Regions from separate parts of the Pseudoalteromonas sp. UBA2102 genome, predicted to be linked through region 2. Evidence: predicted binding sites of a transcription regulator. Region 2 holds the regulator's gene; each other region holds the start of a gene.
The links. The regulator sigma-54, encoded in region 2, starts transcription at its own class of promoters, with help from an activator protein. The targets are predictions, from matches to a motif close to GTTGGCACGNNNNTNGNNT.
Positions count from the first base shown of each region.

Region 1 (10,218 bases), on a different contig from region 2:
ATACGCAAAACTCGGTTGAAATACTTGATGAAATTAATGAACTATTTTCGCCTATAAAAGAAGCTTGGGATGGTATTTCCGAACAAGATAAACAAAAAGGCTTTGCACTTTTAAAACAAAGCGGCATTTAAGTGAACGAGTTATTAGATGACAAAGCTTTTCGAATCATCGAAAGTTTAGAAGAGTTACTCAAAAAAGAACTCGTTATGATAGAAGATGAAAACTATAGCGGCTTAGCAAAGGTTATAGAAAAGAAAAATAACTTGCTTTACGAGTTACTTTCGCTAACAAATGGACTTGAACAACAAAACAAAGCGTTTGTAAATGCATTTATAAGCAAATTGCAAATAGAAACTGAAAAGCACCATACCATGTTAGGTAATGGAAAATCAAAGTTGCAAGCCTTGTTAACTTCAATGCATAAAAAGAAAAAACACTTACAGGTATACTCAGATGTTATAGGGACAAGCGATAATGAATGACCTAACTTTGGCTATAAATGAAAAACTAAATGAGTTAGAGCGCTATCAAGCATTTTTACAGTCACAAATTGAGAACAGAAAAAAGTATGAAGCAGCGCTAATGGACTTTGTTCGGCCAGATTTTGATTTAGAAAAGATGTTTCAATCTAATATGCAAGCCTTTGAGCACACCTACCCTGATATATTCAATATCTTTTTAAATTATCAGCTCAATCGCTTTGAGTTACATATGGATAACGGTAACGTTAATATTTACGATACTGAGAAAAAGAACAACATATATCAACAAGATGTTTATCAAGATTCGTATGTACAGTATCTCGATTATTGCGAGACGCCCACAGTTTTAACCAATAAGTTTTCAGTGCGAAAAAAGTTAACAGACGACTTTATTCATAGTCAATTCCTCAATGAACTTTCAATTAGTTTAAAAGAGCAGAACGAGAAAAAAAAGCATAATCATTTGCCTAAGGTTATACCTAGTTTAATGTTAATGGGTATAGGGTGTGGTTACCATATAAACTCATTAGTAAAAGAACATATAGTGAAGAAGCTCTACATCTATGAGCCGCATCTTGATTTACTTTATTTGAGCTTATTTTTAACAGATTGGGCGGATATTTTTGAGCAGCTAAACGTACATAATACGGAACTGCATTTTAGCGTGGGTGAGTTTGATACTGAACTGGGTATTAGTAAAGAAGTAGAATCAGTATTTCAACGTTTTGGCCGCTTTTTCTCAGGGTACAGTTTTTTATATAAGCATTACCATGATGATTACTTAGATCGAGTTACCAAGCAACTATCCTTACAGTTTGTCGGTAATATTTTAGGGTTTGGTTTTTATGATGATGCTATTTTAAGTATTGAAAACTTTTCAAAAAACTTCGATGTGCCTTTTCTTAGACCCGATAGTTTAGACGAGTTAAAAAATGTACCTGTCTACTTAATTGCTAACGGCCCATCACTAGATAAAGACATTCAGTGGCTGATTGAACATCAAAATAACGCCATTGTTATAAGTTGCGGCACAGCGCTCAGCGCCTTATACAAATATGGTTTAAAGCCTGACTTTCATTGTGAAATGGAACGCTGTCAAGTAACCCATGATGTTTTAGCGTCGTTTTATGATAAAGCGTTTTTTAGTGGGATTACCTTACTTGCATTAAATACTGTATTGCCTTCTGTTTTTGCTATGTTTGAAGATAAAGTCCAAGGTGTAAAGTGGGGGGAGGCTAGCAGTAAACTTTTCGTTCAAGGCCTGGGGCAGCAGGAAAAACCCGCATTATTGGTAAATTGTAATCCAACAGTGAGTAATTGTGCGTTGGCTTTTTGCGAAAAAATAGGTTTTACAGATATAGCTTTGTTCGGTGTTGATATGGGCTATAAGTCTAAGCAACATCACTCTAGAAACAGTGTCTATTATAAAGGAGACCAAGACTCTGGTTTATATACACACAAAGCTAAGTATAAACTAAAAGCCAATTTTGATGCTGACGCTCTAGTGGAAACAGATGAGATATTTAAGTATTCACACACTGTACTTGAAAGAACATTAGCGCAAAATCCGCATTTAAAGGTAAAAAATTGCAGTGACGGGGCTTATGTTGAAGGTGCTAAGCCAACTCAGGCCGATTCATTAGTTAGTTCGTTAATAGAGAATAAAGCCGCACTGATTTCAAATATAACTGAAACGATTAAAAGTTCAGAGACTTATACTAATGATGCTTTTGTTGCGCTCCATAATGATGTGCCGTTGTTTTTAGATTTGTGTAACTTATTTATTGAGCAACTATCAGGTAAACCAGCTTCTATTAATGTAGCGTTAGAATTATTAGATGAGCAACTTCGTCGCCTTTCAAGTTTTAATAACACTAATATTAGTTACTTTGATGAGTTATTACGCGGAACTATTTTACATACTCATTCTATGTTAGTTAATTCGCTGTATAGTCATGAAGAGGAGGGGCAGGCGTTGGAGAATTTTCATAATAGTGCTCAGATAGTTTGCAGTTACTTTGAAGAGATAAAATCAGATTATGAGGAAAAATTTTCTGAGATTGAACCCTCAATATGAATACATATAAGGGTTTTAATTTTCAATTTGTTAGTATTATTTATAGGTTTAAAATTATATTTTGAACCCACATTACATTAGTAATGTTCAACTTTATAATAATCAATTTAAACCGATACCAAATTTTAAGCCTTTACTGTCACAGTTATTATATGGCACACAAACTCAAGTTACTTGAATAACAATAATACTTAAGTTTTAATCATTAAGTATTATTGTTTTATAGCGATGTCTATTTTTTGGCGTTTATGTCAAAAAACCGCCGCTATTACTTGCATCCATTCAGATCTCGCTTACAATTTAGCTAATAAAATAAATTAGTGAAATTATGGCTCGCTAACTATGATCTTGATTTTAGATAATAATAATAACCGTGCAATAGGATTAAATGCATCGCTTACCTTTATTGGGGAAGCTGTGCAGTTACTTGACGAAAGTGATTTTGAGCAAGTATCTAGTAAGTATCAACAACAAGAATGCATTGTTATTTTAGGTGCATTGCAAAGCTTAGATCATGAAAGCTTAATTAAGCGTTTTCCAACCCTGCCTTTTTTACTGATTGGTGAAACACTCAAGCCCTTATTAAGTATTGCTAATGTAGTGGGCTTAATTTGTGAGCCGTTTAATCACGAAGTAACCACACAGTTATTACACGACTGCCAACAGTACCAACGTATGCTTCCTGGAAGTCACAAGCATCATAAACCACACAAAACATTTGATGGTTTAGTTGGCGAAACAGACGCAGTTAAAAACGTACGCTTTTTAATTGAGCAAGTGGCTAAAACCGATGCAAACGTGCTTATTTTAGGTGAGTCGGGTACAGGTAAAGAGGTGGTTGCGCGTAACGTCCATTTATTATCTAAACGCAATACTGGGCCGTTTGTACCAGTAAACTGTGGTGCTATTCCTGGAGAGTTGCTCGAAAGCGAGTTATTCGGTCACGAAAAAGGGGCGTTTACCGGCGCTATTTCTGCACGTAAAGGGCGCTTTGAATTGGCTCAAGGCGGTACGCTATTTTTAGATGAAATTGGCGATATGCCGCTGCAAATGCAAGTAAAGTTATTGCGTGTATTACAAGAGCGCAGCTACGAGCGTGTAGGTGGCACAAAAGCTATTCAAGCAGATGTACGGGTGATTGCCGCTACTCATCGCAACCTTGAGGAAATGATTGAAAAGGGCAGCTTTAGGGAAGATTTATATTACCGTCTAAACGTGTTTCCTATTGAAAACCCGTCACTTAATGAACGTGCTGACGACATACCTTTATTACTTAAAGAGCTAATGCGCCGTGTTAATGAGCAAAGTGGTACGTCGGCTAAATTTACAGAGCGCGCGGTTGAGAGCCTCAAAGAACATGCTTGGCCTGGTAATATCCGAGAGCTTGCTAATTTAGTGGAGCGCATGGTGATTATGTTCCCTGAAAAAGTAGTGGATGTACCCGATTTACCCAATAAATATCGCTACATCGAGGTAGACGCATACGAGCCAGAGTACCCTGAAGAGCTACTTGAAAAAGATGCCTTTAACGATATTTTTAGCTCAGGTTTTAGCGATTATGATAATGAACCTGAGCCTGAATTTAGCCAACCGGGATCTGGCGTATTACCCGAAGAAGGTATAGAGCTTAAAGATTATTTAGCAGAGCTTGAAATAAGCTTAATTACCCAAGCGTTAGAGCGTTTTGATTACGTTGTTGCGCGCGCCGCAGAAATATTAGGTGTAAGGCGTACAACGCTTGTTGAAAAAATGAAAAAGTACAATCTATCGCGAGATTAGCAGTATGCAAATGGTGAAAGACTTTTCGTTATTTATTATTCATTTTTGAGGAGTTAATTTACGGGCTTTGCCCGTCACGCAAGCAAGCTTCGCGTTTACAAGATAAACGCAAACTTAAACTTTGGCGGTAGACGCGAAGCTTGCTCGCGTAAAAAGCGCAGCTTCTAATTACTTAGCCCCCCCAAAAAACGAGGTCAAATGAGAAACCACAATTAACTTACACGTTACTTCTCTAAAGCGAGCCTTTAAACCTCTTTGTGAGCAAATCGCTTACTCACTAAACGCCTTTATAATTTCTTCTTTTCTAAAACAATCATTACTGTGATCGTTTACCATGCCACAGGCCTGCATATGTGCGTATACCGTTGTAGGGCCCAAAAATTTAAAACCTCGTTTTTTTAAATCTTTTGCAAACGCTTTTGACTCCTCGGTAATTGCAGGGGTGTCTTCAACACTATTTAAATCACTAATAATTGGTTTATTGCCCACAAATCGCCATTGGTAATTACTAAAGCTGCCAAATTCTTTTTGAATCTCAATAAACCGCTGAGCATTATTAACGGTGGCAGCAATTTTTAAGCGGTTACGCACTATGCTCTCATCTTGCATTAGCCGTTCTATATCATCGGCTGTAAAGTTAGCCACTTTTTGCACATTAAAATTAGCAAATGCTTTTTTATAGCCTGCGCGCTTTTTTAAAATGGTGTACCAACTTAAGCCCGCTTGCGCCGACTCGAGAGTAATAAATTCAAATAATTTCGTGTCGTCATAAAGGGGGGCTCCCCATTCTTCATCATGGTATTTCACATAATCAGGCTTTGTGGCGTCGAGCCATGCACAACGGCATTTATTTTGCTCACTCATTATTATTCCTTTTAGTGTGCGTCATTTTTTTGTTACGCGATATTGTAAGGTAACTAAATGAAAAATATATAAAATAATATTGGTATAAATTGTGCATTTAGCCCTGTATCTACATCATTAAGAGATTTGATTATGGCCCTTGCGAGTGTACTTAAACCACAGTTTATTACTGCAAAACAGTATAACCCATGTTTACTTCAAGAAGAGTACATTGGTGAATTAAGTGATTTAAGACAGCAAGCAAGTTGGCTGTCGCACTTAGTTGATACTATGCCTGCGGGTGTTGTTGTGCTTGATGGCAAAGGGCTTATCGCAAAAGCCAATCAAATAGCGATTGATATGTTAGGCGAGCCGCTCGAAGGAGAGAAGTGGTTTAACATTATTCAACGCTCTTTTCGTCCCCACCAAGATGATGGACATGAAGTGTCGCTCAAAGATGGGCGACTTATAAAGCTTGATATTACTGCGCTAGCGCCAGAGCCTGGGCAATTAATATTAATGACAGATTTAACAGAAACGCGCCGTTTGCAAAAGCGCGTAGCCCATATGCAGCGCCTAAGCGCGTTAGGTAAAATGGTGGCATCGCTTGCGCACCAAGTGCGTACACCGCTCTCGGCGGCTATGTTGTACGCGGCCAATTTGGGCTCTAAAAAGCTACCAGAGTCATCACGGGATAACTTTCAAACTAAGTTAATGTCGCGTTTAAAAGATTTAGAAACCCAAGTTAACGATATGCTACTTTTTGCCAAAAGCGGCGAGCAACAAGTGGTTGAACAGGTTTCTATGCAGCAGCTTTTAAACGAGGTAAAACTAGGTGCCGATGCAATGGTGGCCTTAAATAACAGCTCACTTGTTGTTGAGCTACCAGAGCCAGACATAGAAATTACCGGTAATAAAACCGCGCTGGCCAGTGCTATTCAAAACCTTATTCACAATAGTATTCAAATTATTGGCAGCCAAGCCCAGGTGACATTAAAAGCGCAGCGCGATAGTAGCGAACCCGATACCGTGCGTATTAGCGTATGCGATAACGGCCCTGGTGTAGAGTTGAGCAAAATAGAGAAAATTTTTGAACCGTTTTATACCACAAAAAGCCAAGGTACAGGGCTTGGGCTTGCTGTTGTAAGCTCTGTGGCTAATGCGCATCAAGGACGTGTTGAAGTGGTTAATAATGCCAATGGTGGTGCATGTTTTAGTTTATTGCTGCCCATATGCACGGCCTCAACGCAGGAGAAAACAGCATGAGTAATACAATACTAGTGGTTGAAGATGATGCAGGTTTAAGAGAAGCACTCATAGACACGTTAGAGATGTCGGGTATTGCCTGTGTTGCAGCCGATAGTGCTGAGCAAGCCATGATCCAATTAAAAAAATCTGAGTTTTCATTAGTGGTCAGCGACGTGCAAATGGGCGCGATGAGCGGCCTAGATTTACTTAGAAGCATTAAGCTTAACTACCCAGATCTCCCCGTATTAATGATGACTGCCTATGCAACGATTGATGATGCAGTAGAGGCAATGCGCTTAGGCGCAATTGATTATATGGCTAAACCATTTGCCCCTGAGGTGCTTTTAAATATGGTTAGTCGGTATTTACCCGAAAAGCCAAAAGACACTGACGGCCCAATTGTTGCCGACCCTAGCAGTATTGCGCTTTTAGAACTGGCGAGCAAAGTGGCGCGCTCAGATGCAAGTGTTATGGTGCTAGGCCCTAGTGGCTCTGGTAAAGAAGTGCTAGCGCGATACATTCACGATAAATCAAACCGATGCGATGCGCCTTTTGTGGCAATAAACTGTGCGGCTATTCCCGAAAACATGCTTGAAGCTACTTTATTTGGCTACGAAAAAGGCGCGTTTACCGGTGCAATACAAGCATGCCCAGGTAAATTTGAACAAGCCCAAGGCGGCACCATATTACTTGATGAAATAACCGAAATGGACTTGGGGCTGCAAGCTAAGCTATTACGGGTATTGCAAGAGCGTGAAGTTGAGCGTTTAGGTGCCCGAAAAACAATTTCACTCGATGTAAGAGTACTCGCCACCAGTAACCGCGACCTAAAAGAAGCCGTTGCAGATAACCAATTTAGAGAAGACTTATATTATCGCTTAAATGTATTCCCCCTAATGTGGCGACCGCTCTGTGAGCGCCCAGGGGATATAATTGTATTGGCTAAGCATTTAATAGAGCGCCATTTAGTTAAAAGTAAAGAGCCGCTAGCAACGCTTGATAGTGCCGCTGAACAAAAATTACTAAGCCATGCATGGCCTGGTAATGTACGCGAGCTTGATAACGTAATTCAACGTGCGCTTATTTTGCGAACGGGCAATGCAATTGGCGAACAGGCTATTTTTATTGAAAACTTAATGCAAGCGCCAATTAACAGTATGCCTAAACAGGAGATAGCGCCTGAGCAAGTGAGTACTTCCAGTGGCGCGTATTATGATGACAAAATAACGCCTGCAGAGGTGAGTAGCTCCCTGCCTAGTGTTGATACTGGCAGCTATAAAGATGAGCTAAAAGATAAAGAGCATAAAATAATATTAGAAACCCTAGCGCGCTGCCAAGGCAAACGAAAAGATGTTGCACAAACACTTGGGATCAGCCCGCGTACTTTACGTTATAAACTAGCACAAATGCGCGATTTAGGTATTTCGCTGCCCGCATAACTTTATCCCTTTCTTCCATATAACCCTAAACTAACCACGCTTAGTTTAGGGTTGTCAAATCTCTGACTCTCAAAAACAATAGTTAACCTTTTGTAATTAAAGGTTTATTTTTATGGCACACTTTGTGCTTTATTCCCTTTATGAACGTTAACTGCATTTGCCAGAGAAAATTATGAAAATTCAAAACAGCGCGCTATTTCAAGAAATGCAATCAATGGCTTTAGAAGCAGGCCATACAAATCAAATCAATAAGCTACCTACTCAAGCTCAGCCGACATCGTCTGCTCAATTTGGTGACTTACTAAGTGATGCATTAAACACGGTTAATGGCTTACAACAAGATGCCAAACAAAAAGTAGTGGCTGTTGAAATGGGTGATAGAAGTGTATCGCTTGCTGAGGCAATGATTGCCTCACAAAAATCGTCAGTGGCATTTGAGGCTACAGTACAAGTAAGAAATAAACTTGTTGAGTCATACCAAGAAATTATGAACATGCCTGTTTAAGTAGGTAGTGGAGAATTATTGTGGCGCAATCTAATCAATCAACAGATCTTGCTCTTGCTGGCGGCGGTATTGACCAAAGCGAAGATAACGAGCAACAAGAACAAAAGTCGGGCTACTTAAGCGCCTTAAATGGTGTTGATGTGCTTCGCCAAGTCACCCTTATTATTGCGCTGGCTATTTGTTTAGCTATTGCTATATTTGTGATTATTTGGGCACGTCAGCCAGACATGCGTCCGCTGGGTAAAATGCCAACAGAAGAGCTGATCCAAACCCTTGATTTTTTAGATGCACAAAAAATTGACTACGAGCTAGATGGCAACGTAATTTCGGTTGATGAAAGCGAGTATCAAAACATTAAATTGCTGATGGCCCGTGAAGGCCTAGAGCAAGGTCCTACCTCAGGCACCGATATCATAATGCAAGATATGGGCTTTGGTGTTAGCCAGCGATTAGAGCGAGAACGTTTAAAACATGGCCGCGAGCAACAACTTGCCCGCACCATAGAAGAATTAAACAACGTAACACGCGCTAAAGTTTTATTAGCCATTCCAAAAGAAAACGTATTTGCACGTAGAGAGAAAAAGCCATCAGCCACAGTGGTATTAACTCTTAAGCGCGGCAGAATGCTTGATGGCGAAGAAATTGACTCAGTGGTTGATATGATTGCCTCTGCAGTACAAGGGCTTGAGCCTTCACGTGTTACGGTAACAGATCAAAACGGCCGCTTACTTAATTCAGGCTCGCAAGACTCATTAGCAGCACGCTCTCGTAAAGAGTACGACATTGAAAGAAAGCGTGAGCAAGAGTATTTAGAAAAAATAGACAGTATTCTTATTCCCGTAGTCGGCTTGGGTAACTACACTGCGCAAGTTGATTTAAACATGGACTTTAGCTCAGTAGAAGAAACACAAAAGCGCTACAACCCAGACTTACCAGCAGTAAGAAGCGAAACCACATTTGAAGAGAACAACATTGGTGGCTTAGCGGTAGGAATTCCTGGGGCACTGACTAATCAGCCACCTATGAATTCAACTATTCCAGAAGTGGCAGGTCAAGGCAATGCTGGTACGGCAACGAACCCAAGCCGAGTGCATAAAGAGGCTACACGTAACTTTGAGCTAGACACCACCATTTCGCATAAGCGCCAGCAAACAGGGGTTATTCGCAGAATTAGCGTCTCGGTTGCCGTTGATTATGTGCCAAAAGTAGGTGAAAACGGCGAAACAGCTATGGCGCCGCGCTCGGTAGAGGCTTTGTCAAATATACGTCGCCTATTACAAGGTGGGGTAGGTTTTGATATGCAACGCGGCGATGCATTAGAGGTGGTAACCGTGCCATTTGTACGCGAAGCAGTTGATTTAGACTTAGAAGTACCGCTGTGGGAGCAGGACTGGTTTATGAAAATCGTCCGCTTAGTACTGGGTGCGCTGGTTATTATTGTGCTTATTATGGCAGTTGTTAAGCCTATGCTTAAACGCTTAATATACCCAGATGATACGCTCGAAGAGTACGATGAAGATGCATTAAGCTCAGGAGTTGATATTGGCGATAGCACGCTAGATATGCTAAATAAAGACTTTGATTCTGCTTCTGTAGGCTTCTCAAGCGATGGTACACTACAGCTGCCAGATTTACATGGCGACGAAGATTTGCTTAAAGCGGTAAGAGCACTTGTAGCGAACGAACCTGAACTCTCATCACAAGTAGTGAAAGCGTGGTTAACAGAAGATGACTGATCAAGAACAAAAACAACTCCCGCCAGCGTTTGATGTTGACAAGTTAGATGGCGTAGATAAAGCCGCGATTCTTTTATTGAGCTTATCTGAAGAAGACGCAGCGCAAATA
Region 1 is NZ_DCYU01000111.1:6,782-16,999, forward strand. It holds gene fliS (flagellar export chaperone FliS) at 1-131, shown strand, start outside; gene B2R65_RS15015 (hypothetical protein) at 132-482, shown strand; gene B2R65_RS15020 (motility associated factor glycosyltransferase family protein) at 475-2,559, shown strand; gene B2R65_RS15025 (sigma-54 dependent transcriptional regulator) at 2,902-4,338, shown strand; gene B2R65_RS15030 (DNA-3-methyladenine glycosylase I) at 4,609-5,202, opposite strand; gene B2R65_RS15035 (sensor histidine kinase) at 5,335-6,447, shown strand; gene B2R65_RS15040 (sigma-54-dependent transcriptional regulator) at 6,444-7,868, shown strand; gene fliE (flagellar hook-basal body complex protein FliE) at 8,041-8,373, shown strand; gene fliF (flagellar basal-body MS-ring/collar protein FliF) at 8,394-10,109, shown strand; partial or broken gene fliG (flagellar motor switch protein FliG) at 10,102-10,218, shown strand, end outside.
Region 1: the regulator sigma-54 is predicted to act here: its motif matches at 7,980-7,998, upstream of fliE (flagellar hook-basal body complex protein FliE).

Region 2 (10,218 bases):
TTGCTTTACTGATCCCTTCTGAGGTTGGGATACAGTCGTAGCCCTTATAAAGCGCAATCCAGGTCACTACCATGGCAAATACAAAACTTTTTATCATGCCGTTTAATACATCTTCTTGAAACGATACTTGCGATTGCATTATCGACCAAAAGCTGCCGGTATCTACGCCTAACCAATCAACCCCAACTAAATGAGCACCGATAATGGCAACCGCAGAAAAAATAAGTGCAAGCAATGGCATACTAATAAAACCTGCCCAAAAGCGCGGTGCAATAATGCGCTTGAGAGGGTCAATGGCCATCATTTCTAGTGAAGAGAGTTGCTCGGTGGCTTTCATTAAACCTATTTCTGCCGTTAGCGCACTTCCAGCGCGCCCAGCAAATAATAGCGCTGTAACCACAGGGCCTAGTTCGCGTAATAAACTAAGCGCAACTAATGGGCCTAGGCTGTCTTCGGCGCCATAGCCAACCAATACAGTGTAACCTTGCAGCGCAAGCACCATACCAATAAACAAACCCGACACCATAATAATTAATAATGATTGCGAACCAACCATATAAAGTTGGCGCACTAACAGCGGTGTGCCTTTTTTAAAGTTAGGTACATTCCACAATGCATTAAAAAGCATGTTGGCAGAGCGCCCTAATGCAGCAAAACGCCCCAGCGTTTTATGACCTAACTTTTGAAATAAATCCAACATTAAGCGTTTTCTCCTAACAGCTCATCAGCATACGTTTGTGCAGGATAATGAAATGGCACAGGCCCATCCGATAACCCTTTTAAAAACTGCTGTACTAATGGAGATTCATGATTACGCATTTCATCCGGTGTCCCTGCCCCTATTACGCCTTGATCGGCAATAATAATAACGTGATCGGCAATACTCATTACCTCCGTCACATCGTGGGTTACAATAAGGGATGATAAACCTAGCACTTCATTTAACGACTTAATAAGCTTTACCAATACACCCATAGATATTGGGTCTTGGCCGGCAAAAGGCTCATCATACATAATAAGTTCTGGGTCCAGTGCAATAGCACGTGCAAGTGCTGCTCGTCTGGCCATACCGCCAGAAAGCTCAGAAGGCATTAAATCTTTAGCACCGCGTAAACCCACCGCTTGCAGTTTCATTAATACGACTAGTTTAATTAACGCTTCACTTAACTTGGTGTGCTCTCGCAGAGGAAATGCAATGTTGTCAAATACCGACATATCAGTAAATAACGCACCGCTTTGAAACAGCATGCTCATTTTGGTTCGTGCCGCATATAACTCTTTGCGCGACATACTAGGAATACTGCCACCTTCGAATAAAATATCGCCGGCGTCAGGCTTAAGCTGCCCACCAATTAAGCGTAGCATTGTGGTTTTGCCAATTCCGCTTGGCCCCATAATCGCTGTTATCTTACCTTTAGGAACACTAAAACTCATATTTTTATATATGGTTCTATCGCCTCGCGAAAAGCTAACATCCTTGACTTCTACTATTGATTGCGACAAGTCGCTCTCCGTAACAATGTTCACTCGTGCTCCTATTTTAAGGGTTTTTTAGCCAAGATGGAAAAAACAATTCGTAAGATTTTGTAATACGCCTACAAAAAGCGCTCTAAGGCTGAAGTAAATTGCCTTAACCTTTGCTTAAGCGCATAAAATTCACGCACTGCAATAGTAGACCCTGCTCTTTTGCTTATACTTTCATGTTGGCTTTTGTTACTATTCGCGCCATCTGTATTTTGAACATCTGGCTTAACATAATGGTTACCTCGTTTGTTATTTTAATTCTTGGTTTTGCTGCACTTGTGTGGAGCGCCGACCGATTTGTATACGGTGCGGCAGCGCTTGCTAAAAACTTTGGAGTCCCTACTTTAATTGTTGGCTTAACGGTTGTTGCTATGGGTTCTTCGGCCCCTGAAATGATGGTATCGGCCTCGGCTGCTTTGGCAAATAAAACCGACACAGCGGTTGGTAACGCGGTAGGTTCAAATATAACAAACATCTTACTTGTGTTAGGTATTACTGCGCTGCTACGCCCTTTGAGTGTGTCATCAAGCACTTTAAAACGCGAAATGCCGCTTGTTATGCTGGTATCCTTGGCTACGTGGTATGTATTTTCAGACAACTACTTCTCGCTCACCGAAGGGGTGGCGTTGCTAGTCGCATTTGCTGTATTTATTGGCGGTTTGATTGTGGTTTCTTTGCGCGCAAAAAATCAAGATGACCCTTTCGTTTCAGAAGCCTGCGATGAGGTTCCTAACGATGTACCAACTAAGAAAGCCGTTTTATGGCTAATTGTCGGCATGGTTTTATTACCTGTTAGCTCACACTTTTTAGTTGGTTCAGCAGTCGATATTGCTAAATACTTTGGTTTAAGCGACTTAGTAATTGGCTTAACCATTATTGCCATTGGCACAAGTTTACCTGAACTTGCAGCTTCTGTAGCGGGTGTACTTAAAAACGAAGATGATTTAGCCCTAGGTAATATTGTGGGCTCAAATATATTTAATATTTTAGCGGTATTACCACTTGCAGGTATTATTAACCCATCAGTGGTTGACCCGTCACTTGCAAACCGCGACATACTTATTATGTTAGGTGCTACGCTTGCGCTTATTATTATGTCATTGAACTTTAGAGGTTCTCAGCGTATCAATAGAGTAGAAGGTGGCCTATTACTCATCGCATTTTTGGCGTACCAAGGTTATATTTTTAGTCAAGTAGGGTAACAATGGCACAACTAAATTTTATAGAGCAAGGTTTACGCGTATTAAACATTGAACGCCAAGCGCTTGCTGATATTACACAATACGTTGACGAAAACTTTCATAGTGCGTGTCAGCTCATGTTTGATTGCCAAGGCCGCATTATTGTTATTGGCATGGGTAAATCAGGCCATATTGGTAATAAAATTGCTGCTACCCTTGCAAGTACAGGCAGCCCTGCTTTTTTTGTTCACCCAGGCGAAGCAAGCCATGGTGATTTAGGCATGATAACCAAAAATGACGTGGTTATGCTTATATCAAACTCGGGCGAAACCAGCGAAGTACTTAATATTATTCCGGTGCTTAAACGCCTTGGCGCAAAAGTAATATCGATGACGGGCAACCCGCTCTCTACTATGGCAACACTTGCCGATGTGCACGTATGCATAAAAGTAGAACAAGAAGCCTGTTTATTAGGTTTAGCGCCTACAGCAAGCACCACAGCTACTTTAGCAATGGGTGATGCAATGGCAGTTGCGCTTTTAGAAGCACGCGGCTTTACCGCCGATGACTTTGCACTCTCTCACCCTGGTGGCAGTTTAGGTAAGCGATTGTTGCTCACTTTAAAAGATGTAATGCACAGCGGCACAAACACCCCTATTATAGGTGTAACGCAAACAATTAAAGACGCGTTAATAGAAATGTCAGCCAAAGGGCTGGGCATGACCGCTATTGTAGATAACAATCAACAGCTTGCTGGCCTTTTTACCGACGGTGACTTACGCCGTATTTTAGAGCAAAGAGTGGATATACATAGCACCGCTATTAGCCAGGTTATGACCAAATCATGCACAACTGCCACGGCCGATATACTTGCAGCTGAAGCCCTAAACATAATGGAAAACAAACGTATTAATGGTTTAATTGTGGTCAATGATAAAAACCAGCCAATAGGCGCCTTAAATATGCAAGACCTCTTAAAAGCAGGAGTATTATAAATGCAATTTGAAGATCTCTATCAACCGCTAAGCGATGATGCCAAAGCACGCGCCAAAAAAGTAAAACTACTCATATGCGATATTGATGGTGTATTTTCTGATGGCCGAATTTACCTCGGTAACCAAGGCGAAGAATTAAAAGCATTTAATACAAAAGATGGTTTTGGCATTAAAGCGCTGATCAATAGCGGTTTTGAAGTTGCGGTCATTACGGGGCGTCACTCAGAAATAGTGCAAACTCGCATGAGCAGCTTAACCGTGCAGCACATTTATCAAGGCCAAGAAGACAAACTTATTGCTTATCAAGAACTCAAAAACACTTTAAAGTTAACTGATGAACAAATAGCCTACATTGGCGACGATGGCCCTGACATGCCAGTAATGGAGCGCGTTGGCTTTGCCGTTGCAGTAAACGATGCGCACCCGCTTATTAAGCGCTTATCGCATTACACTACGCAAATGCCTGGCGGCTTTGGCGCCGTTAGAGAGCTCACAGACTTACTTATGCTAGAGAATGGCATAGCGCTGACAACACAAGGCACCAGTTCATGAATGCAGCACGCGTTATACTCAGTGCGTTATTCATCGGCTGTATGGTTTGGCTTTGGTACCCTTATTTTACCCAAACCAATGTAGCGCTAGAGCAAGAACCTGAAGTAATTGCAAAGCCCGATTACACCGCTATAGAGCTTAAGCAAACAGCCTATGACGAGCAAGGCAAAATAAGCCATAAAGTCACAGCGGCTAAAATGGAGCTGTACCAACAGCTTGGTTTTACATTTTTTGAAAAACCTATTTTTACTTTATATAACGAAAAACAAACATGGCGAATAAATGCAGACGAAGCAACGCTTTACGAAGATAAACAACTTATTTTAGAAGGCAATGTGGTTGCTAAAAATTTAGTTGATAACGCCATGATAGATAACATCAATGCCGATAACATCGAAGTCGACATTAAAGCGTTAACAATGCGCTCTGAGCAGCCAGTGGTTGTCACTGGGCCTAATTTAAAAATTGTCGGTAAAGGCCTTGAAGCCGATTTAAAAACCGAAGTAATAAAACTAATTAACCATACGCGAACAATATATTATGACCAATAAACTCACTAAAATACTTATTATCCCATCGCTAATGCTTGCATTTAGCGCCTCTGCTGCTGAGCCTGCCGCTCAACCGCCAGCAAATCAAATTTCTATTAGTGCAGACCGTCAAGAAGGCCAACTTAAAGAAAACGTAGGTATTTTTGAAAAGAACGTCGAAATTGTGCATGGTAATCGCAAAATTACAGCCGACCGACTCGAAGTACATAAACGTGAAGACTTAGGGGATAACAAACAACTCCTTATTGCCACTGGCAGCCCAGCCTACTTCGAAGAAAAACAAGACGACGGTACCGTAATGAGTGCCAGCGCAAACGAAGTACGTTACGACGTAGCAAAGCGCTTTTTAACGCTTGTTGGCGATGCTGAAGTCGCACAAGCCGGTCAAAAAATTAATGCTAAAAGTATTACCTACGACATGCAGCAGCAGCTTATTAGCGCAGAAAAAGACGAAAACTCTACGGATCGTGTCCACACAATTTTAGTGCCTGTTGAAGCAAAAATTAAAGAAAAAACAGGTAACGAAGGTCAACCATGAGCACCTTAAAAGCAAAACTATTAGCAAAAAGCTATAAAGGCCGCCAAGTTGTAAAAAATGTAGGCCTTGAGGTAGAAGCCGGCAGCATTGTTGGCTTATTGGGCCCTAATGGCGCAGGTAAAACCACCACCTTTTACATGATTGTAGGATTAGTACCTAGCGACAAAGGTAAAATTTCTATTGATGATAACGACATTACGTTATTACCTATGCACAGCCGCGCCCGTTTAGGCATTGGCTATTTGCCGCAAGAGTCATCAATATTTAGAAAGCTGACAGTTTATCAAAACTTAATGGCTATTTTAGAAACGCGTAAAGAGCTCAATAAAGCCGCGCGAGAAGAAACGCTTAACAACTTACTTGATGAATTCAGTATTCAGCATATTCGCGATAGCCAAGGTATGGCGCTTTCTGGTGGTGAACGCCGCCGTGTAGAAATTGCCAGAGCACTGGCAGCAAACCCTAAATTTATTTTATTGGATGAGCCTTTTGCTGGTGTTGATCCGATTTCAGTGTTAGATATAAAGAAAATAATAGAACATCTTAAAAACCGTGGCATTGGCGTATTAATTACCGATCACAATGTAAGAGAAACCCTTGATGTTTGTGAAAAAGCCTACATTGTTTCTCATGGGGAGCTAATTGCATCTGGCACCCCAGAACACGTATTAAATGACAAAACTGTACGCGATGTTTATTTAGGCGAGCAATTTAGGCTGTAACATTTAAGCCACACCTACAAGCATCTGCTAATATTAATTATAACAACATAAAAGGATTGTTAGAGATACATGAGGCAATCATTACAGCTGCGCATGGGCCAGCAACTTACAATGACTCCACAATTGCAACAAGCGATTCGCTTGCTGCAGCTCAGTACATTGGATCTCCAGCAAGAAATACAAGAAGCACTTGATAGCAACCCGCTATTAGAAGTAGAAGAGCAAGATTACACGGAAGAGTCGGCTGGAAAAAATGAACAAAAAGCAGATACGGATGATGTAACCGTAAGCGCATCGGCTGACGGTACAACCAGCGAGTACGAGCAAGACAGTGGCGAAGCTTTAAATAAAGACACCGTTAGCGATGATATGGCAATGGATGTAACCTGGGATGAGTACATGAGCGCAGCCCCTGCGGCATCCTCAGGCCCAATGCCGGAAGATGAGTCTATTTATCAAGGTGCCTCTACTGAAACGCTACATGAGTATTTAATGTGGCAGCTTCAGCTTACTCCTTTTAGCCCAACTGACGAAGCCATTGCTATTGCCATTGTAGAAGCTGTAGATGACTCGGGTATTTTAACGCTAAGTTGCGAAGAGATTTTAGAGAGCTTTAACCAAGAAAACGATGACGAAGTTGAAGTTGAACTTGATGAAATAGAAGCCGTTTTAAAGCGTATTCAGTTATTTGACCCTGTAGGTATAGCCGCGCGCAGTTTACAAGAGTGCTTGTGTATTCAGCTAAACCAGTTTGATAAAGACACCCCTTTTATAGAACAAACTAAAATGATCTTAACCGATCACATTGATCTATTAGCGGCACGCGACTATCGTACATTAATGAAAAAGACTAAGCTTAAAGAAGACGAGCTTAAAGAGGTCATGACCCTAATACATACCCTCAACCCAAAACCTGCAGATACAATAGTAAGGGAAGAGTCGGAGTATGTGATACCAGATGTGTCGGTTAAAAAAATAAAAGGCCGCTGGGTGGTAGAGCTAAACCCAGATAGCATGCCAAAAATACGCGTAAATAGTCAGTACGCGGCTATGTCACGTACCGTAAAATCAAGTGGTGATAGCCAGTTTATTCGCTCTCACTTACAAGAAGCTAAATGGTTTATAAAAAGCCTTGAAAGCAGAAACGACACGCTGCTTAAGGTAACAAACTGTATTGTAAAACAGCAACAGGCATTTTTTGAACATGGCCCCGAAGCCATGAAGCCAATGGTTTTAAACGATGTTGCTGAAATGGTAGAAATGCATGAATCGACAATTTCGCGTGTTACTACGCAAAAATATATGCATACACCACGTGGTATATTTGAGCTTAAGTATTTTTTCTCAAGCCACGTAAGCACTGAAAATGGCGGCGAGTGTTCATCAACCGCAATACGTGCCCTAATTAAAAAGCTAATTGCCGCGGAAAACTCAGCTAAACCATTGAGTGATAGTAAAATTGCGGATATATTGGCAGAGCAAGGAATTAAAGTAGCTAGACGCACAATAGCAAAATACCGTGAATCGCTAGCTATTCCACCGTCAAATCAGAGAAAGAGTTTGATATAAGACGTAAAAAACAAAGAGGAAATGCTTATGCAACTAAACCTAACTGGTCGTCACGTAGAAGTAACTGATTCACTTAGAGACTATGTAAATAATAAATTTGCAAAGCTAGAAAGGCACTCAGATCATATTAGCAATGTGCATGTCATTCTCGATGTAGAAAAACTCAACCAAAAAGCAGAAGCGACTATTCATGTAAGTGGCGCAGATTTATTTGCCTCAACAGAGCACCAAGATATGTATGCCGCTATAGACTCGTTGATTGACAAGCTCGATCGTCAAGTCATAAAACATAAAGAGAAGCTTGCTAGACACTAATATTATGAAATTAAGTACATTAGTATGCCAGGACTGCAGCAAAGCTGCGGTCCTTTTTAGTAGTAAAAAAAGAATTTTAGAGTTTATCAGTGAGCTTGCTCATGAAAAGCTCCCCTACTTACCACAACAAGATATTCTTAATGCGCTGGCAAGCAGAGAAAAGCTAGGCAGTACTGGTATTGGCCGGGGTATCGCCATTCCTCATGGCAGAATGGGTGGCGTAGAAGAGCCGCTGGCTTTAGTACTTGTTAGCGACACTCCTGTTAACTTTGATGCTATTGATAACTGCCCTGTTGATATTTTTGTTGCACTCATCGTACCAGATGGCGATAACCAACAGCACCTAAAGACTCTGGCAACCATAGCTGATAAACTGAGCAACAAAGAATTTTGTAAACAGCTGCGTAGTGCTAAAACCGATGCAGAGCTGTATCAAGTAATTGTTGATCAATCGTAGTAAATACTAAGGGCTATAAATGGAGTTAATTATCATAAGCGGCCGTTCTGGTTCAGGTAAGTCGGTTGCTTTACGCGTGGTTGAAGATTTAGGCTATTATTGCGTAGATAATATTCCGGTCAACCTACTGCCCTCTTTAGTGCGAAGTGTTTCAGATAACTATGACAAAATAGCCGTTAGCATAGATGTTCGTAATATTCCCAAAGAACAAGACGAATTTAACGATATTCTCGAGTACCTTCCTGACTTTGCTAAACCCACACTGTTTTATTTAGATAGTGATGATCAAACACTGATCAAACGTTTTTCAGAAACACGCAGATTACACCCTTTATCCATCGATTCACTGCCGCTTGATTTAGCAATAAAAAAAGAAAAAGAACTGCTTGATGTACTCGTAACGCGCGCTGACTTTATGCTAGATACCACCGATTTAAGTGTGCACCAATTAGCAGAGTCAATTCGCGAAAAAATACTGGGTAAAAAAGATAAGCAACTTATTGTAACGTTTGAATCGTTTGGCTTTAAACACGGCATACCTAAAGAAGCTGATTATGTTTTTGATGCTCGCTTTTTGCCAAACCCCCACTGGGAGCCTGAACTCAAACCGCTTACGGGCCTTGATCAACCAGTAAAAGATTTTTTGGCAAATCACAGCATAGTGCAAAAATTCACTTGGCAAATTCAAACCTTTGTACAAACTTGGTTGCCACACTTAGAGCGTAATAACCGTAGTTACCTCACTATTGCAATTGGCTGTACTGGTGGTCAACACCGCTCGGTTTATTTAGCGCAAGCCATTGGTGAGAGCTTTGCTATGACGCATCCGAATGTCAAAATTCGTCATCGTGAGCAAGAAAAGTAACCTTAAAATAATAACCTGTTCAGTTTAGGTATAGTAATTTATGCGCTGTGAAGACACATTTTTAATAAAAAATAAATTAGGCTTACACGCCAGAGCGGCAACGGTCCTTGCGCAATTAGCTGTACAGTTTGATGCTAAAATCACCTTACACCAAGATGATAAAGAAGCCGCAGGCGACAGCGTATTAGCTTTAATGTTACTTGAAAGCAGTAAAGGTAAAGAAGTTAAAGTAGTCTGTGAAGGCCCTGATTCAGAGCAAGCTTTGCATGCGGTTGGGCAATTAATCGCACAACGATTTAACGAACAAGAATAACTTAAAGCACCATAGCCTTATAAGTTAAAGACTTATCAGGCCAAACTATAAAGATTTAGTAAATTAAGGTATTCCGACTCGCCTAATTTAGTGCTTTAATTTAGGGTAATAAAGCCATGCCCCTGCTAAATTTGGTTACTTAATTTTAAACACTAATTTAGCCCCAGCATTGGGTTTAGCACAAAAAATAAAGAAAATAACAGTGGGCAAAACCACTTACTAAACACCTTTCCATTACACAAAAATATTTAGGATGCCAATGCCAGAAGCGTTTGAACAAGACTATCCACTACAGCAACTAAAACAAGTGACTAAATCACTTAATAGTGGGCAATTTGTTCAAGTAAGACGCATGCTAGCAAAAACAGCACCTTGTGATACAGCACTGCTGCTTGAATCCTCTCCGCATAAAATTAGACGCATGCTTTGGCAACTGGTTGACCCAGATGTGCAAGGGGATGTGCTAGAAGAGCTCTCTGAAGATGTACGTTTAGGTATCATTGCACAAATGGAACCTGAGCATATTGCCGCGGCCACTGAGGATATGGGCCACGATGATTTAGGTGAAGTCCTGCGTAGCCTTCCTGACACCGTGTACAAAGATGTGGTTAGCGCTATGGATACGCAAGACCGCGA
Region 2 is NZ_DCYU01000073.1:68,561-78,778, forward strand. It holds gene mlaE (lipid asymmetry maintenance ABC transporter permease subunit MlaE) at 1-700, opposite strand, end outside; gene B2R65_RS10320 (ATP-binding cassette domain-containing protein) at 700-1,503, opposite strand; gene B2R65_RS10325 (calcium/sodium antiporter) at 1,758-2,726, shown strand; gene B2R65_RS10330 (KpsF/GutQ family sugar-phosphate isomerase) at 2,729-3,700, shown strand; gene kdsC (3-deoxy-manno-octulosonate-8-phosphatase KdsC) at 3,701-4,252, shown strand; gene lptC (LPS export ABC transporter periplasmic protein LptC) at 4,249-4,803, shown strand; gene lptA (lipopolysaccharide transport periplasmic protein LptA) at 4,793-5,341, shown strand; gene lptB (LPS export ABC transporter ATP-binding protein) at 5,338-6,063, shown strand; gene B2R65_RS10355 (RNA polymerase factor sigma-54) at 6,133-7,632, shown strand; gene hpf (ribosome hibernation promoting factor) at 7,660-7,947, shown strand; gene B2R65_RS10365 (PTS sugar transporter subunit IIA) at 7,952-8,404, shown strand; gene rapZ (RNase adapter RapZ) at 8,424-9,269, shown strand; gene B2R65_RS10375 (HPr family phosphocarrier protein) at 9,310-9,582, shown strand; gene mgtE (magnesium transporter) at 9,842-10,218, shown strand, end outside.

Region 3 (10,218 bases), on a different contig from region 2:
TTTTTATCGCAAAAAGTGACGTTAAAAGCTAAAAGCAGTGACTTAGTATTAAGCTATTACAAGTTTACCCAAACTGGCGATGAGCTTTCTAAGCTTATAAATTACCCGGTAAATAAGGTGTATAAGCAATTAATTAATAATGCATTGGAGGGAGAATTTGATTTAACGTGGCATGTTAATAAATAACACACCACGCTGTAAGCTCACTAATTAAAAGTGAACTTGAATACCCGCAAATGGGCCTGATGCGTCAATATCGGTGTTAATATCATCAACATCATCTAGCTCTAACGTCATAGAACGGTAACCTGCTTTAATAGCTACATCTACCGCTAGGTTATCAATAAGTTCATACGCTACGCCTACTTGGTAGTCTTGTACTTTACTATCGTCGATAGCTAAAAAGCTGCCTTCAAAAAACACACTTAAACCCGTAAATGGTAAGCCTGCTTCAGCACGGCCATAAGCAAGTGGCACAAAGCCCGAAAAACCTTTAGTTTCAGAGAAGTTAGTGCCACCTTGTTGAGTGGTACCAGTTACAACAATGTCACCGTCAAACTGCTTTGCGTTTAAACCTAAATCAATTGAAATTAAATCGTTATCAAAAATTTCGTAATAAAGAATGTAATCAATGTGAGTTAAATCACTTAATGTATTTGCAGTTGTACCAACTACGTAATCTGAGCCATTAAAGCTAAACGTATCAGTAAGGGTTGCTGAGCCATTAAGTTCAAGCTCAGTGTATTTAAGCTTTAGGTTAGGAACTAATGGCACTGGGTGCTCTAGTGCCGCGTAGTAGCTAATAAAGGTTTCGTCTTCAAAATTAAAATCTTGTGGTGCGTTATCTTTGTAAGAAAACTGACCGTCGTTATCTGACTGCCAGCCATCAACACCTACATATAAACCTAATAGAGTGTCTGCCTGTGCTGCAGGGGCTAAACATGCCATTGAAAGGGCAGCTGCTAAACAATACTTTTTCATTTTTTATCCTTGAGCTAGTAGTTCGCTAAGTTCGATTAAAGCCGCATTGGCTCTTGAAATATAATTTGCCATAACTAAAGAATGATTTGCCACAAAGCCAAAACCATTCCCGTTTAATATAATTGGGCTCCACACGGTTTCTTGTGTTGCCTCAAGCTCACGTATAATTTGCTGTAAGCTTACACGCGCATTTTTCTTTTCTAATACATCAGCAAAGTCATACTCAACTGCTTGTAAAAAGTGTAATAACGCCCACGTTGCACCGCGCGACTCATAAAACACGTCGTCTATTTCCCACCACGACGTTCTTACTTGTTGCTGAAGTGGTGTGTAGGTCGCTTGCGTGTTTGAAGAATTACCGGCTAAATCGGTGTTTACTTTGTCTTGGCCAACACTTGCACTTAAACGCTGACTTAAACTACCTAAGCGCTTTTCGGCTTCTTTTAACCAGCTACGTAGATTATCTGCACGTGAATAAAATTGGCTATCGCGCTCATGCTCGTTAGCAATTTGTGAGCGGTACACAAGAAGGTAGTCTATTCCCTTTTGATACTCTCCCTCGGCACTTGGCCATGCCCATGCCTCAGAGCTAATATTAAATTGTGGCTGCGCTTTTTTAAGGGCTTCATGTTCGGTAGATTGCGACTGTGAGCGGCTAAAGTCTTTACGCATTGATAGCGCTAAATCACGCACCATTTCAAGCGCGCCATATTCCCACGCAGGCATGTCATCCATTATCACACTTGGCAGCATCACATCGTTTGATAAATATCCACCTTGCTTATCAAGTAATGTGCTAGCAACGGTAATAAGCGTTGAGGTGGTTGTATAGCCTGTTACCATTTTTTCGTTGCGTGCTTGCGCGGTTTCTTTTGCATTAGTTACTACGTTAAAACGTGCCGGCTCAATGCTCCAATAAACTGCAATAGCGTAAAAAATAATAAGTAGTACCACCAAGGCACCAGCTATTTTTCCTTTATGTTGCGACATTTATCCTCCTAGTGATGAGCGTGTTGTTTTTTAGATGGCTTTGAATGCGCAGCTTGCGCTTCAAGCGAAACCACTTGAGCATTAGTAAACAAGCGGTTACCGTCACTAAAATATAGCGTGAGTTTACGTTCTTGCCCTACTTTTAGTGGCTCTTGTGGATCAAATACCATTAAATGGTAACCACCAGGCTCAAAGCTTAGGCTTTCATGGCCCTTAATAGTAACGGCTTTAACCTGTTGCATTTTCATCATGCCATTGACATGTTTGTGCTCATGTATTTCTACACGGCCTAAACCTTCGATGGTTGCTTTAGTTAATTTAGCAACACCACCACCGTGGTTAGAAATTGTTAAATAGCCAACACTCGACTTACTACCAGGCAAAAACGCCCTTACTTGTGCATGGCTTACTTCAAGCTTAGCTTCGTCTGTATCGTGGCTGTGCCCAGCATGTGCAGCAACCGATGACGAAAACACATTAATCATTAACGCCGAGGCCATAAAAAAGCACTGCTTCATCATCGCTTTATTCCTTGTGAAAGCATAAAATTTCACTTTAAATTTAACATAGTTAACTAATAATAGTCAGTTAAATTAAGGCTTAAGAGGTTACTTTTTTGTTATCGAGCACCAACCAGCACAGTACAGCTACAAATAATAATGGCCAGGCTATCATCACTGAACCAAATAACAGTGCCAAAATGGTGCCAACCAGCGCGACAATCCCTGCGCCTATTAATCCCATAGTCACTAATGCCATTACGGCTACCACTGCAATAATAGCGACTAATACGCCAGCCAGCTCCAGTCCTACCCAGCTCATATCTGCAATCCACAGTGGAAACTGCCATGAATCAAAATGTATTAGCGACACAGTATCAGTAAAAAGTAACACATATACGACAACACATATTGCTAAGGTTTTCATATCCCTCTCCTAATACGCACGCTCTTCAAGGCAGCAGTGAGCAATCAAATAACCAAGCGCTACTGCAAACGGAAAACTTATAAATAATAAAATTGTTACTAAGCGTGTTGACCACACTGGAAAATCAAGGCGACGCGCTAACCCACTGCATACGCCCGATATTTTTTTATTCAGTGAATCTTTGTACCAACCACGCTGTGTTCTAAAGTTATTCATACTCTACTCCTTAAGCGCTTCGCGCAGTTGTATTGGTATTACTTTGCTTAACACTGGCTTTTAAACGAGCCAGCTCTGCATCTATTTTTTCATTTTTAACTAAAGACTCAATTTGCTCAGCGGTTGATTGCGCTGTATTTGTAAGTTCATAAGCATCAACCTGTGCTTCTATGCCTTCCACTTTTTGCTCTATCATTTCAAAGCGAGACAAAGCATTTGCGACCTTGTCACTGTGTAATTGCATGTTCACTTTTTCACGTGCAGCAACAATATCGTGGCGTTTTATTAATTGAGCTTGTTTGCTTTTAGCTTGCGCCATTTTTTGCTGTAAACGCTCACAATCTGCCGTAATTTTCTCTATCGACTCTTTTAGAGTATTTAGCTGAGTGTTTTTTGCTGCAATTTGCTCATCTACTCGCTGTTTTTCTACTAACGCAGACTTGGCTAAATCGTCACGGTTTTTAGCAACTGCCAGCTCAGCTTTTGTTTGCCACAAAGTTAAGTCTTTTTGTTTTTGTGCAATTTGGCGTTTAAGCGCTTTTTCTTCGCACAGCAAGGCTGCGGCCGTACTTCTACATTCGTTAAGCGCTTCTTGCATTTCACTTAGCATAAGGTTGAGGAGTTTTTCTGGGTCTTCTGCTTTATCCAGCATGGCAGCAATATTAGATTGGATAACATCGTTTACGCGATTAAATATACTCATTGTTTTGTCCTGTTGTTTTTAATTGATAACAACAACAAGATTCCAAGAGTTATGCCAAGTAACAAAAAGTTATTTATAAGCATTTAAATTCAATTAGTTAGACAGCTAATAAGTTATTTTAAACTGACTAAAAACTGAATGCTAATAAGCTAAAATCACTAATTTATTTATCTTTTGACTAAATTTTAGTTATAAAAAAACCACTTTAAAAAGTGGTTTTTTTATAACTGCTCAGCGCTTAAGTATTACTCAGGCACAAAACTTAATGCTTTATCCATTACCGACAAATCAGCCTGTTTACCGTGACCGTTTTCTGAAAGGTGACGTCTAAATCCGCGCGCCCCTGGCTGCCCCTGAAAAATCCCCAGCATATGGCGTGCTATATGCCAAAAGTTAGCACCTAAACGCATTTCTTCTTCTATGTAATCATACATAGCGCGCACCACATCGTGACGAGTCTGAGTATTAGCCACCTCACCGTAAATCTTTTCATCCACCTCATTAAGCATAAATGGATTACTATATGCTTCGCGACCAATCATAACGCCGTCTATATGCGCTAAATGCGCTAGGCTTTCTTCAATTGTTTTAACGCCGCCATTAATGCTTAAATCGAGCTGTGGGTAGTCTTTTTTTAGTTGGTAAACGCGTGGGTAATCAAGAGGCGGTACTTCACGATTTTCTTTAGGGCTTAAACCATTTAACCACGCTTTACGGGCATGAATAATAAAGTCATCACAGCCAACTTTATGGCTGGCTTCAATTAACGCGCATAAAAATTCATACGAGTCTTGCTCATCAATACCGATGCGTGTTTTTACCGTAACAGGAATACTAACTTCGCTTTTCATTGCCGCAACACACTGTGCAACCAGCTCAGGCTCGGCCATTAGGCATGCACCAAAGCGCCCGTTTTGTACTCTATCTGAAGGGCAGCCTACATTTAAGTTAATCTCATCGTAACCGCGCTCACCAGCAAGCTTTGCACACTTTGCTAGCGCCTCGGGATCAGACCCCCCCAGCTGCAAAGCAACCGGCCCCTCGTGCTGATTAAAGTGTAGGTAATCGCCGCGACCAAATAAAATCGCCCCCGTGGTGATCATCTCAGAGTATAAAACAGCGTGCTTAGTCATCTTACGATGAAAAGTGCGACAATGACGATCAGTCCAATCAAGCATAGGTGCAACAGAAAAACGTCTGTTTAACGTTGGATTATCTAATGTGCGTTTTTGCAATGTAAAAGCCTCGGGGATTATAAGTAAATGCGCCCATAAAAAGGCGCTGTATTTTACACAAAAGCCTAATTAGCATCAATGTTAGCTGTATATTTGTAAACCAAAATAATGCGCGATACCGTTGAGTATATTTGTAACTGCCACAGAGCTTAAAATTAACCCCATGATTCTACTTATAATACTTGCGCCACTGTCGCCTATTAATTTATGCACATGATTTGCGAGTAACAACAGCACAAGCACAACAACTAATACAACCAACATCATCGACGATGTAGTAACTTGCTCAACCCACGTGTATTCTTCGTTGCGGGTCATCAGTACTGCGCCAAGCATGGCGCCTGGGCTTGCTATAGAGGGAATGGCTAGCGGAAAAATAGCGGTTTCTGTGCTGTCGCGCACACTTTTAATCTCAGACTCGGGCTTACTTTCACCAAAAATCATTGAAAGCGCAAAAATAAGCAGGACTATGCCCCCAGCTATTTGAAACGCCGACAGCGGTATTTCAATTGCATTTAATAGCTGCTCACCGGCAATAACAAAAAAGAGTAAAACCACAGCGGATACACCCACGGCTTTAAAAACAACTTTTCGTTTAAACTTTTCATCTTCCCCACGTGTCACAGCAATAAATACAGGCACTGTACCTATAGGGTCTATCACCGCAAAAAAGAAAATAAATATAGCTACCAGTTCATGCATTAATGGGGTTCCTAGATAAAAAGTGTTTAATAAAAACGCTGCAAGTACAACACAGTATGTTAGTATATCACGGTAGCGTAAGGATAAGAGAATGATGAATATAGAATCACTCGTAAGTAAAGCAAAACAAGTTTGTGACAACCGTGGTGCGCGTTTTACGCCTATCCGCGAAAAAGTATTTCGCCTATTAGCTAGCGCCCAAGGCGGCGTTGGGGCGTACGATTTACTTGAGCAATTAAAAGTAACAGAAACAGGCGCAAAACCTGCAACAATTTACCGTGCGCTAGACTTTTTATCAGAGCTGGGCTTTATTCACAAAATAGAAAGCACCAATGCATTTATGCTTTGCCATCACTTTGATCATATTCATCCTGTGCAGCTATTAATTTGTGACAGTTGTGGCTTTGTAAAAGAGCTGCACTCTACGGTTATTTCTCACGAGCTAAACAACTTAGCAGCAGAAAGCGGCTTTGTTGTATCAGGGCAAACTATTGAAGCACACGGTAAGTGTGAGTCTTGTAGAAGCTAAACCCAAAGTTTGTTTTAAAGCTATACTCATATTTAGATAGCCACTTTAGCACCAATTTTAAGAGTACCTAACATGAATGTTGAGTTCATTAATCCATTTTTATCTTCTTTGATCAATGTGTTATCTACAATGGCACAAACCGAGTTAAAACCAGGTAAGCCGCGTATTAAAACAGACGAAGTCGCCTGTGGCGATGTATCTGGTTTAATTGGCATGGTGGGCGCGCAAACTCGTGGCTCATTTTCAATTACCTTTGATGAAAACTTAGCTCTGACCATCATGGAACGTATGCTTGGTGAGCGCCCTGACAACATAGACGATGAAGTAACTGATATGGTTGGGGAAATTACTAATATGGTTACCGGTGGAGCTAAAAACTTACTCGGCGAAAAAGGCTATGACTTTGATATGGCTACGCCAATTGTAGTTGCAGGTAAAGGCCACACCATCACACATAAAAGTAAGGGCAAAAAAATAATCATGCCGTTTAGCTGTGATGCAGGCGATGCAAATATAGAAGTTAGCTTTGATAAGTTATGAGCTGGCAACAAACTCAAATAACTTTAAAACCGCGCGCCCGAGGGTTTCATTTAATTGATGATGAAATACTCGCGCAGCTGAGCGAGCTGGCTAATTATAAAGTTGGCCTATTACATTTGTTTATTCAGCACACATCGGCAAGTTTAACCATAAACGAAAACGCCGATCCAACAGTGCGCATGGATATGGAAAGCCACTTTAACCATTTTGTTCCCGAGCACCAGCCTTACTATCGTCACGATTACGAAGGTGATGATGATATGCCAGCCCATATAAAAACCAGTACGTTAGGGTGTGAATTAAGTATTCCTATAAGCAATGGTCGCTTAGCGCTAGGTACATGGCAAGGTATTTACTTAGGCGAGCATCGCGACGCTGGCGGTGCAAGACGTATTATAGCGACCTTGCAAGGCGAAACCTTTTAACCTTGTATTGACCTCCCCTCCCTAGCTTTTACCCGCGTCACTTCGCATTATTTAAAACCCTTTATATCGCGCGGCGGCATGGGGCCACTCGTGCGTTTAATATTTATAAATAATTTTCGTAGGTATAAATCAGATCAAAATATTGTTTTAGAGGTGTTTATTTTTGTGGGATATATAGAGATTGGAGCGGCACACGAGGCTCGAACTCGTGACCTCGACCTTGGCAAGGTCGCGCTCTACCAACTGAGCTAGTGCCGCTTTATAGATTGTCAGTAATTTGTCCGTTGGTGCGCGACGGGTCGCGTCCTACGTTCTGGCAACTGAGCTAGTGCCGCTTTATAGATTGTCAGTAATTTGTCCGTTGGTGCGCGACAGGTCGCGTCCTACATTCTGGCAACTGAACTTGTGCCACATTACATTTTATTCGATACTTCAATTTCTTTGGTGAGAAATTGGAGCGGCACACGAGGCTCGAACTCGTGACCTCGACCTTGGCAAGGTCGCGCTCTACCAACTGAGCTAGTGCCGCTTTATAGTTAGTCAGTAATTTGTCCGTTGGTGCGCGACGAGTCGCGTCCTACGTTCTGGCAACTGAGCTAGTGCCGCATTACATTTTATTCAATACTCCAATTTCTTTGATGAGAAATTGGAGCGGCACACGAGGCTCGAACTCGTGACCTCGACCTTGGCAAGGTCGCGCTCTACCAACTGAGCTAGTGCCGCTTAAATATTGTCAGTAATTTGTCCGTTGGTGCGCGACAGGTCGCGTCCTACATTCTGGCAACTGAACTAGTGCCGCTTTATAGATTGTCAGTAATTTGTCCGTTAGTGCGCGACAGGTCGCGTCCTACGTTCTGGCAACTGAGCTAGTGCCGCACTTACTGATGGTATTTAAACCACTCAAACACACCAACCCCGCGAGGGTTATCGTCTTGAGCGGGGCAGGATTCTACAATAATCTAATGTGTTTGCAAGTGTTTTTTACAAATTAAAGAATTTTTCTCTATACACCTTTAATTCCATAATAGAATCTTTAATGTCATCGAGAGCTAAATGAGAGCCTTTTTTATTTACCTGTTCTAGTACCTCAGGCTTCCAACGTCGGGCAAGCTCTTTAATTGTGCTTACATCTAAATTTCGATAATGAAAAAAGTCTTCAAGCTCGCGCATATACTTATTCATAAAGCGTCTGTCTTGACCTATTGAGTTACCACACATAGGTGATTTTCCCGCAGGAACCCACTGCTTTAAAAAATTAAGCGTTTGTTCAACCGCGTAAGCCTCATCGTATGTACTGGCTTTACAACGGGCAGTCAAACCTGATTTCCCATGCTGTGTAGTACACCATTCGTCCATGCCATCTAACAGCTCATCACTTTGGTGAATAGCTATAGTAGGACCTTCCGCGAGTATATTTAAATCGGCATCAGTTACTACTGTTGCAATTTCGAGTATTTTATCTGTGGCCGGCTCAAGCCCAGTCATTTCCAGATCAAGCCAAATTAAATTAGATTCATTAATAGTCATAGTAACCTTAAACAGTGCTTTTCTTTAGATCCAACGCATTTCGATATATCATATTAGCATCAACCGTCGAGCTAAAGCTTTTTTATACGCAAAGCCGACATTTAAACCAAGGTTATAGGCCAAAAGTGGCAAAACAGAAAAAATTAAGTAAAGGCCAATCTCGCAGGATCAAGGCTAATCATCAAAAGCGCTTAAATAATGCCGATACAAAATTGGCAAAAGGTGGCGCACAAGAGTGGCAAACAGATAATCTGGGCGCAACCGAAAACGCCGTCGTGATCAGCCGTTTTGGCCAACACGCCGATGTAGAAACACAAGAAGGTGACGTATTACGCTGTAATATTCGCCGTACCGTTACTAACTTAGTGTGTGGTGATAAAGTACTATTTCGCCGCGCAAAAGTAAGTGAAGGCGACTTAGCAGGCGTTATTGAAGCAACACAAGAGCGCCGCTCGCAGCTTACGCGTCCCGACTTTTACGATGGCGTAAAAGTAATCGCTGCAAATATTGACCAAATTTTAATGGTCTCAGCGGTACTGCCAGAGTTTACGCCCAGTATTATCGACCGTTACTTAATTGCCTGTGAAGACATGGGTATAGAACCTATTTTAGTACTTAATAAAATCGATTTAATCGACGACGAAGGCCTAAATGAAATTCAAAAAGTACTCGATATTTATCGAGGCCTTGGTTATCAGGTACTGCTTGTAAGTAGTGTAACCGGCGAAGGCATAGATGATTTAAAAAACGTACTGGTTGATAAAAATAATATTTTTGTTGGTCAAAGTGGCGTAGGTAAATCAACCTTAGTTAACACTGTGCTTCCTGATGCCGAAATATTAACTAAAGAAGTATCAGAAAACAGTGGCTTAGGGCAACATACCACCACTGTATCGCGCTTACATCACCTACCAAGTGGTGGTAACCTAATTGACTCACCGGGAATACGTGAGTTTGGTTTATGGCACTTAGATGTTGAACGGGTAACCTGGTGCTTTAAAGAATTTAGAGAGTTTATAGGTGGATGTCGTTTTAGAGACTGTAAGCATTTAAACGACCCAGGCTGTATAATTCAACAAGCGGTAGCCGATGGCGATATTTCGCAATTGCGATTCGACAGCTACCACCGTATTTTAGAAACAATGGCCGATGGCCGTGCTGGTGCACGCGCACCTCGCGTTTAATTTAGGAAACAATCTGTGAGTTTAGACAAATTTAAAATTGCAATGCAGTATGCAATGCCAAAGCACTTTATTTCACGCGTAGTAGGTAAATTAGCAGCAGCAAAAGCCGGTGCTTTAACTACAACGCTTATTAAACTATTTATTAAACAATATAAAGTAGACATGAACGAGGCTTTGTATGAAGACCCAGCGCACTACAAAACGTTTAATGAGTTTTTTACTCGCCCATTAAAAGATGGTGTGCGTCCAATGGCGCAAG
Region 3 is NZ_DCYU01000021.1:8,472-18,689, forward strand. It holds gene B2R65_RS02080 (TIGR03899 family protein) at 1-186, shown strand, start outside; gene B2R65_RS02085 (TIGR04219 family outer membrane beta-barrel protein) at 211-981, opposite strand; gene B2R65_RS02090 (DUF2333 family protein) at 985-1,971, opposite strand; gene B2R65_RS02095 (copper chaperone PCu(A)C) at 1,980-2,492, opposite strand; gene B2R65_RS02100 (hypothetical protein) at 2,572-2,898, opposite strand; gene B2R65_RS02105 (PspC domain-containing protein) at 2,908-3,114, opposite strand; gene B2R65_RS02110 (PspA/IM30 family protein) at 3,125-3,817, opposite strand; gene dusA (tRNA dihydrouridine(20/20a) synthase DusA) at 4,063-5,052, opposite strand; gene B2R65_RS02120 (MarC family protein) at 5,134-5,754, opposite strand; gene B2R65_RS02125 (transcriptional repressor) at 5,849-6,283, shown strand; gene B2R65_RS02130 (chemotaxis protein CheX) at 6,356-6,823, shown strand; gene B2R65_RS02135 (secondary thiamine-phosphate synthase enzyme YjbQ) at 6,820-7,248, shown strand; tRNA gene B2R65_RS02140 (tRNA-Gly) at 7,431-7,506, opposite strand; tRNA gene B2R65_RS02145 (tRNA-Gly) at 7,702-7,777, opposite strand; tRNA gene B2R65_RS02150 (tRNA-Gly) at 7,896-7,971, opposite strand; gene orn (oligoribonuclease) at 8,230-8,775, opposite strand; gene rsgA (small ribosomal subunit biogenesis GTPase RsgA) at 8,901-9,959, shown strand; gene asd (archaetidylserine decarboxylase) at 9,975-10,218, shown strand, end outside.
Region 3: the regulator sigma-54 is predicted to act here: its motif matches at 3,858-3,876, upstream of B2R65_RS02110 (PspA/IM30 family protein).